DNA from 2 places in the Faecalibacterium sp. Marseille-Q4164 genome. Region 1 is predicted to be linked to the other one. Evidence: riboswitches for the same ligand, from Rfam matches in the RefSeq annotation. Region 1 holds a riboswitch; the other holds the start of a gene.
The links. A riboswitch is a leader RNA that binds a small molecule or an ion and turns the genes downstream of it on or off. The one in region 1 is predicted to bind thiamine pyrophosphate.
Positions count from the first base shown of each region.

Region 2: it holds a riboswitch for thiamine pyrophosphate, as region 1 does, so the genes downstream of both, thiT (energy-coupled thiamine transporter ThiT) here and thiW (energy coupling factor transporter S component ThiW) in region 1, are expected to answer to the same signal.

Region 1 is NZ_JAFREJ010000017.1:12,996-16,994, reverse strand. Features, by position in the region: gene thiE (thiamine phosphate synthase) at 150-782, opposite strand; gene thiM (hydroxyethylthiazole kinase) at 769-1,590, opposite strand; gene thiW (energy coupling factor transporter S component ThiW) at 1,603-2,118, opposite strand; TPP riboswitch at 2,299-2,405, opposite strand; gene J3352_RS11915 (SPFH domain-containing protein) at 2,587-3,876, shown strand; gene J3352_RS11910 (Trm112 family protein) at 3,891-3,999, shown strand, end outside.
Region 2 is NZ_JAFREJ010000007.1:219-4,217, reverse strand. Features, by position in the region: gene J3352_RS08230 (recombinase family protein) at 1-355, shown strand, start outside; tRNA gene J3352_RS08225 (tRNA-Ala) at 694-769, opposite strand; gene thiT (energy-coupled thiamine transporter ThiT) at 915-1,487, opposite strand; TPP riboswitch at 1,576-1,678, opposite strand; gene J3352_RS08215 (sporulation transcriptional regulator SpoIIID) at 1,789-2,034, shown strand; gene sigG (RNA polymerase sporulation sigma factor SigG) at 2,071-2,835, opposite strand; gene J3352_RS08205 (sigma-70 family RNA polymerase sigma factor) at 3,070-3,762, opposite strand; partial or broken gene J3352_RS08200 (sigma-E processing peptidase SpoIIGA) at 3,801-3,999, opposite strand, start outside.

The sequences.
Region 1 (3,999 bases):
CCTCCAAATGTTTCTTTTATCTTGAACAGCGCTTTGCGCGCTGAACGTACCGGAAATAGGTTTTTGCGCAGCCTTTCCTCTGTGCGCAATTGGCTCCCCCTTTGGGGGAGCTGGCATCGCGCCAGCGATGACTGAGAGGGCGAGCCGCTTTACAGCTGCTCCGCCAGTGCCTTCAGCTCCCTGCACTCGGCCTCGATGTCCTCCGCGCCGAAGATCGCACTGACAAGGGCCACACCGTTCACGCCGGTGCCCTTGAGCCGGAGCAGGTTCTCCTTGTGGATGCCGCCGATGGCCACAACGGGGATGTCCACGGCATCGCAGATGGCTTTCATCATGCCCTCGGGCAGAACGTCCACGTCTGCCTTGGTGTGGGTAGAGAAAGCTGCACCCACGCCCAGACAGTCGGCACCATGCCGGACGGCCTCCAGGGCCTCCTCCACGCTGTGGACGGATACGCCGATCATCATCTCATCGCCCACGCGCTGGCGCACCTGAGCAGCGGCCATATCCTCCTGCCCCACATGGATGCCCTCGGCGTGGCAGCGGATGGCAATGTCCACGTTATCGTTGATGAAAAAAGGCACATTGTATTTTTTGCACAGGTCGTGGAGCTCAAACGCCTCCTTCAGGAAGGCTTCCTCGTCCAGCTCCTTTTCCCGCAGCTGAACACAGGTCACACCGCCCTTCAGGGCGCTCTCCACCTGCTGATAGAGGGTCTGACCGCCCACCCAGGCACGGTCGGTGACGGCGTAGAGCCGCATATATTCTTCAGCGCACTTCATACTTGGCACCCTCTTCCAGCTGAGCCGGAGTCATATTGTAAATGGCATCAATGATGTAATTGCGGTAGGTAGCGTTGCCGTCCAGCGGGGTCAGCCGTGCATGGGCGATCTCGCCCGCAAGGCCCATGGCGCAGACGGCGGCAGCCGCAGCCTCCAGCGGCTGGCCGGGGTTGGCGGTGATAAAGGCCGCCGTCAGGGCAGAGAGCTGGCAGCCCGTGCCGGTGATGGCGCTCATCATCGGGTGGCCGTTGCGGATGCAGTAGGCTTTTGCCCCATCGGCCACGATGTCAATGGCACCGGTGATGGCCACAACGGCACCGGTCTTTGCGGCAAATGCCTTGGCAAAGGCCACCGCGCCGTCCAGATTTTCCTCGGTGACCCTGTCGGCCACATCGGCATCCACGCCCTTGGTGGTGCCCGCACCGGAAGCCAGTGTCTTTACCTCGGAGATGTTGCCCCGGATGACCGTGAACCGCACCTCGTCCAACAGGCGGTAGGCCGTCTCGGTGCGCAGGGTGGAAGCGCCCGCGCCCACAGGGTCCAGCACCACGGGGTGGCCCAGTGCATTGGCCTTTTTGCCCGCCCTGAGCATGGATTCAATGGTGCGGCTGTTCAGGGTGCCGATGTTGATGTTCAGCCCGCCGCAGATGGTGGTGATATCCTCCACCTCGGCAGCATCGTCGGCCATAATGGGCGAAGCACCGCAGGCCAGCACCATATTGGCGCAGTCGTTCACGGTGACGTAGTTGGTGATATTATGAATCAGGGGGCTTTTGGTGCGGACATTGGCAAACTGCTCTGCAAACATGACGCACCCCCGTCAGGAAAGGCTGCTCTGCATGGAGCGCAGGGCACCGGAGTGCTGCAGGCTGTACACCAGCACACCCGCAATAACCGCACCCACAGCGGTGGAGATGAGGAAGGGCACGATGTAGGCATAGAACGCGATGTCACCGGCGCTCTTGCCCATCAGGCAGATGGCCACCGGGTAAGCACACAGGCCGCCCAGAATGCTGGTGCCGAACACCTCGCCCACCAGGGTGGCGATCAGGTTTTTGGTCTTTGCGTAGACCAGGCCGCAGAGCAGGGCACCAAACATGCTGCCCGGGAAGGCCATCAGGCTGCCCAGACCCAGGATATTGCGGAGCAGCGAAGCCACAAAGGCCACGCCCACGCCCCACCAGGGACCCAGCAGCACGGCGCAGAGCACATTGACCATGTGCTGCACGGGGGCGCACTTGCTGCCGAACATCGGGAAGCTGAACACACTGCCAACCACGCACAGGGCGCAGAACATTCCAGCGAGAGCCAGCTTTTTCACAGAGAATTTTTTCATTGGAAACTCCTCTTTCTCAAAAAGCGGTCGAGGCTTGCTGGCCTCCTCTCACGCCGGAACACGGCTTCCCATCGCAGTTATTTCAAGGCTCAGGGCGCTCCCCCTCAGCCCGGAGCCGCCCGTTGCGGCGGCTTGCGGCAACAAAAAACAGGAGACACCACAGCGGTGCCTCCTGCAAAAAATCATTTTCCTATGACTTCCTACGGCGGCATTATCCGCATCAGGTCAAGGGTCGAAGTTTGGTTACTTCCTCTCAGCCCGCCTCACGAGCTCCCCTGTGTTTTGTTTTTCGTAGGGTATTGTACACCCGCCGGGGCAAAAAAGCAAGAACAAGTTTTTCTTTCGCCTTTTTGCCAAATCGCTTTTACAATTTTCCGGATTATGTTATACTTGTCCCAAATTTCGCAGCGCCCGGGGGAGCCATTCCCCGTTTTGGGACACTGCCCGGCACAAAAGGAGATTGAAGTTATGGGTCTCATCAAAGCAGCCATGGGCGCAGCATCCGGCGTGATGGGCGACCAGTGGAAGGAATATTTTTATTGTGACGCTCTGCCTGCGGAGGTGCTGGCCGTCAAGGGCCAGAAGCGGACCAATGGCCGCTCCGCCAACCGGCACGGCAGCGAAAACGTCATCTCGGACGGCTCTGTGATCGCCGTGGCCGACGGCCAGTGCGTGCTGATCGTGGAGCAGGGCAAGGTGGTGGACCTCTGTGCTGAGCCCGGCGAGTACACCTACAGAACCGGCACCCAGCCCTCCCTGCTCAGCGGCGGGCTGAAGAACATCGACAGCGTGTTTGCCGAGCTGGGCAAGCGGTTCAGCTTTGGCGGGCAGGCCGGTTCCGACCAGCGCATCTATTATATCAATACCCGGGAACTCACCGGCAACAAGTACGGCACCCCCAACCCGGTGCCTTTCCGGGTGGTGGACCAGCGCGCCGGCATCGATATCGACATCGGCATCCGGTGCTTCGGCGAATACAGCTACCGGGTGGTCAACCCCATCCTGTTTTACACCAATGTCTGCGGCAATGTGGAAAACGCCTACACCCGCGACGCGCTAGACGGCCAGCTCAAGACCGAGCTGATGACCGCCCTGCAACCCGCCTTTGCCCGGATCAGCGAGCAGGGCATCCGCTACTCCGCCCTGCCCGGCCACACCGCCGAGCTGGCCGAGGCCCTGAATCAGGAGCTGAGCGCCAAGTGGAGCAGGCTGCGCGGCATCGAGATCGTCTCTCTGGGCGTTTCCGGTGTCAAGGCCAGCGAAGAGGACGAGCAGATGATCAAGGAGCTGCAGCGCAGTGCGGCCTTTATGGACCCCACCCGCGCCGCCGCGCATCTGGTGGGTGCACAGGCCTCCGCCATGCAGACTGCCGCCTCCAACACCGCCGCCGGTCCCGCCATGGCCTTTATGGGGATGAACCAGGCCGCTGCAGCGGGCGGTGTCAACGCCCGGGATCTCTACCAGATGGGCGGCCAGCAGACCGCCGCGCAGCCTCAGGCCGCACCAGCCGCTGGCTGGACCTGCAGCTGCGGCCACACCGGCAACACGGGCAAGTTCTGTGCCGAATGCGGCAAGCCCCGGCCCGAAGCCCCGGCTGTCTGGGTGTGCAGCTGCGGTGCAAAGAACAGCGGCAAATTCTGCTCGGAGTGCGGCAGACCCCGGCCCGCCGCCAAGTGCGCCAACTGCGGCTTTGTGCCCGCCGACCCAGCCAACCCGCCCAAGTTCTGCCCCGAGTGCGGCAAGCCCTTTGGGGCCTGAGAGGGGTCTGACGCATGGCTGAAAAGACAACGAATTATCAGTGCCCGGCCTGTACCGGCCCCCTGCACTACGATGGTGCCAGCGGCAAGCTGGTCTGCGATTACTGCGGCTCGGCCTACGACG
Region 2 (3,999 bases), on a different contig from region 1:
TTTGGAAAAGCTGGAAGCCCAGCAGAAAGAGCTTGAGGCTCGGATTGCCGAAGAAAAAATCGCTCGGCCTCGGTTGAGCGAAAATCAGGTTCGTTTCTGGCTGACCCGGTTCCGCAAGCTCGACCCGAACGTGAAAAGCCACCGTGAGACGCTTATCAATACGTTTGTGAACGCTGTTTATCTCTATGATGAAAAAGTTTTGATTACATTCAACTACAAAGACGGCACAAAAACCATCACTTTTGATGAGATTGCCGCCAAAGATGCCCCAGAGGGCAATGGTTCGGATTTAGGTTGCTTCGCTCCACCAAGAACTCCAGTATCCGAACCGGGTACTGGAGTTTCTGTTTTGTAATAACCTTCCCGGAGGCTAGGCGGGTGGATTCGAACAGCATCGACCCGCCGAACAGTCCGGCGGGGGAAAAAGCCCCTGCGGGGCTTTTTTAGATGCGCGGCTTGCGTAATCCACCCGCGCCCATAAAAAGACCGCCAGCGTAGAGATACGCAGGCGGGCCTTGGCATGGCGCTGGCGGCGCGGCGCGGAAAACACTGCAAGCGTTAAATCAGATAACGGTTTCGATTGAGATCGGGGGTGTCACTGGCCCGCCTGCATGGCGAGCGGTGCACCCCCTGATCTTTTTGCCGGAATAAAAAAGAAAAGCACCGTACTTCCTACGAAGTACAGTGCCTTTTTGGTGGAGAATAGCGGGATCGAACCGCTGACCTCTTGCATGCCATGCAAGCGCTCTCCCAGCTGAGCTAATCCCCCACATATTCGGTTGGTGTCTTGCGACGTGAGTTATTATACCAGCCGGGCAGGCGGTTGTCAACACCCAATTTGAAAAAGTCTGCAAAAACAAAAAAGCCCTGCCGGGCACGGAGCCGGGCAGGGCGCGGAACAAAGTGAAGATAGGTTAGGCCTTTGCGTGCTGGCGGTCAAAGATCTGCGGAGCCACACGGCAGAGCAGAACGGCGGCCACCATGGTCAGCAGGGTCTCGGGCAGCATGTAGCTGCCGTTGTACACCAGGCTGTAAGTCCAGGCAGACAGGCCTTCGTTCAGGTTGCCCCAGACCAGCACACCGGACAGGAAGCTGCACATAAAGCGCAGGAAGCCTGCCATAAATGTGCCCACGGCCACGCCGACCATCCGGTTCTTGAAGGGACGGGCAAAGAACTCGGCAGTGCCCAGCGCCATAAAGGCCACCAGGTAGTCCAGCAGGACTTCACCCAGGAAATACAGGAAGGTCGGGGTCGGGGGTGCCCAGAAGCCCAGCAGCATCTGCAGGCAGCCGTTGACAAAGCCGGTGAACAGGCCCCACTTCACGCCGTGGCGGAAGGAGACCAGCACAAAGGGCAGCATGCTCAGCAGGGTAACGCTGCCGCCGTTGGGCAGGGTGAAGAACTTGATGTTGCTCAGCACGGTGCCAATGGCGATCATCAGGGCGCACTCCACAAGAATGCGGGTCTTGGAATAGGTTTTTGACATGGGAGATTCCTCTTCTCAGATAATAGTACACAAAAACAAATGCACCCGCACAAAAAGGCAGGCGCATGGGCTTCGTTTGTGAAGAGGGTGGACCTTTCCGCAAACTACCTACGCCGGCATTACCCGGATCAGGTTCGAGGGTACTCCGCTCAGGTGCGGATCTCAGCTTTTCAGCGCCCCTGTTTTTATGTCCAGCTCCCAGTATAGCGGCCAGCGCCCAAATGTCAAGCCCCGGCGGGCATATTGGCGGCCGCTGGCTCATATTTTTTAGGGAGACCGCAAACAGGGGAGGCGTGACCGGATGAACGTGGAGCCGGAGCAGCGGGCGGCGCTGCTGGGAGAGTACATTGCAGAGCACAGTGCCACGGTGCGGGCAGCCGCCCGGGCGTTTGGGTGCAGCAAATCAACGGTGCACAAGGATGTATCCACCCGCCTGCGGGCCGTGGATGCGGCCCTGTTTGCCCGGGTGCAGGCCGTGCTGGCCCGCAACAAGGCCGAGCGCCATCTGCGGGGCGGGGCGGCGACCAGGCGCAAATACAAAAAGTAGGAGAGCGGCGCAGGGAGGCCTGTGCCGCTCTCCTGTTTATTTGTGCCGGAACTGCTCCAGCGCGGCCTTTTCCAGCCGGGAGACCTGCGCCTGGCTGATGCCGATCTCCCGCGCCACCTCCATCTGGGTCTCGCCCTTGAGGTAGCGCAGCTCCATGATCCGCTTTTCGCGCGGGGTCAGCCCGGCCACGGTCTGCCGGAACTCCAACCCGCTGATCCAGCTGTCCTCGCTGTCCGGGTCGCGCACCTGATCGATGACATACATGGCATCGCCGCCATCGGTGTAAAGGGGCTCTTCCAGGCTGATGGGCTCCACCACCGATTCCAGCGCCGCGTTCACCTCCCGGCGGGAAAGTCCTGCCTGCCGGGCCACCTCGTCCACGGTGGGCTCCCGGCCCAGCTGCTTTTCCAGCGTCTCCCGGGCCTGCATGGCCTTGTAGGCGGCATCGCGCAGGCTGCGGCTGACCCGCAGGGCGTTGTTGTCCCGCAGGAAGCGCCGGATCTCCCCGATGATCATGGGCACGCCGTAGGTGGAAAACCGCACCGGCTGGGCCGGGTCAAAGTTGTCGATGGCCTTGATGAGCCCGATGCACCCCACCTGAAACAGGTCGTCCAGATTCTCCCCCCGCTGCGCGAACCGTTGCACCACGCTCAGGACAAGCCGCAGGTTGCCCTCGATCATGGCCTGCCGGGCGGCGGCATCGCCTGCCCGCGCCCGGGTGAGCAGCTGCCGCTTTTCCGTTTCGGAAAGCACCGGCAGCTGGGCCGTGTCCACCCCGCATAATTCCACTTTGTTGTACATCCCCCGAACCTCCGGTTACGTTGATACCGGAAGTATGGGGTAAGAGGGCGGGGAAGATACATGGGAATTGTTAGCAGCCTCGCCCTCTCAGTCATTGCTTCGCAATGCCAGCTCTCCCAAAGGGAGAGCCTTTGGCAGGGCAACCGCAAGCAGGTGCTAAAGGCTGGGGCAGTCTTGGCTCCCCCTTTGGGGGAGCTGGCGCGTTAGCGCCTGAGAGGGTGAGCCAGCTGCCGGTTACTCCCGCTCCAGCACCTCTTTCAGCTGACGGATGATCCGCTTTTCCAGCCGGGAGATGTAGCTTTGGCTGATGCCAAGGGCATCGGCGGCTTCCTTCTGGGTGTGCTCCACGCCGTCCACAAGGCCGAAGCGCAGCTCCATGATCTGCCGCTCCCGGGGGGCCAGCTGCTCCACGGAGCGCCGGAGGGTGGCGCGCTCGGCGGCCTGCTCCAATTGCAGGCCCACAAGATTTTCGTCGCTGCCCAGCACATCCGAGAGCAGCAGCTCGTTGCCGTCGCCGTCGGTGTTCAGGGGCTCGTCGATGCTGGCCTCCTGCCGCCGGTTGGAGCTTTTGCGCAGGTACATCAGGATCTCGTTGCCGATGCACCGGCTGGCGTAGGTGGCCAGCTTGATGTTCCGCGCGGGCGTAAAGGTGTTTACCGCCTTGATCAGCCCGATGGTGCCAATGGAGATCATGTCCTCCTGCGGCACACCGCTGTTCTCGTACTTTTTGGCAAGGTAGACCACCAGCCGCAGGTTATGGGTGATGAGGTCATCGCGCGCGGCGGCATCCCCCGCCATCATCCGGGTCAGCAGGGCCTTTTCCTGTTCCGGTGTCAGCGGCGGCGGCAGGCTGGGCCCGCCGTTGATGTAGTGGGCGGCGGAAGGGGCCAGCAGAAAGCAATAAAGACGGCAAAGAAGTGAAAGCAGATGATGCAAGGGCGGTTCCTCCTTTGTGAAGCCCTCGGTCACGCTTGGCGGTGACGGAGGGGGTGAATCATTTCCAACGCTTCCACCCCCACCAGCACTTCCCACCCATCAGGCGGCGGGGGGAGATCGGCGAAGGCGGCATAAAGGTGCTCGGCCATGCCCTGCCCGGCGGGAGAGCCGGTGCAGCACAGGCTGGCCGGGACGGCCGGCAGGATACAGTGCCCGGCCACGGTGGTG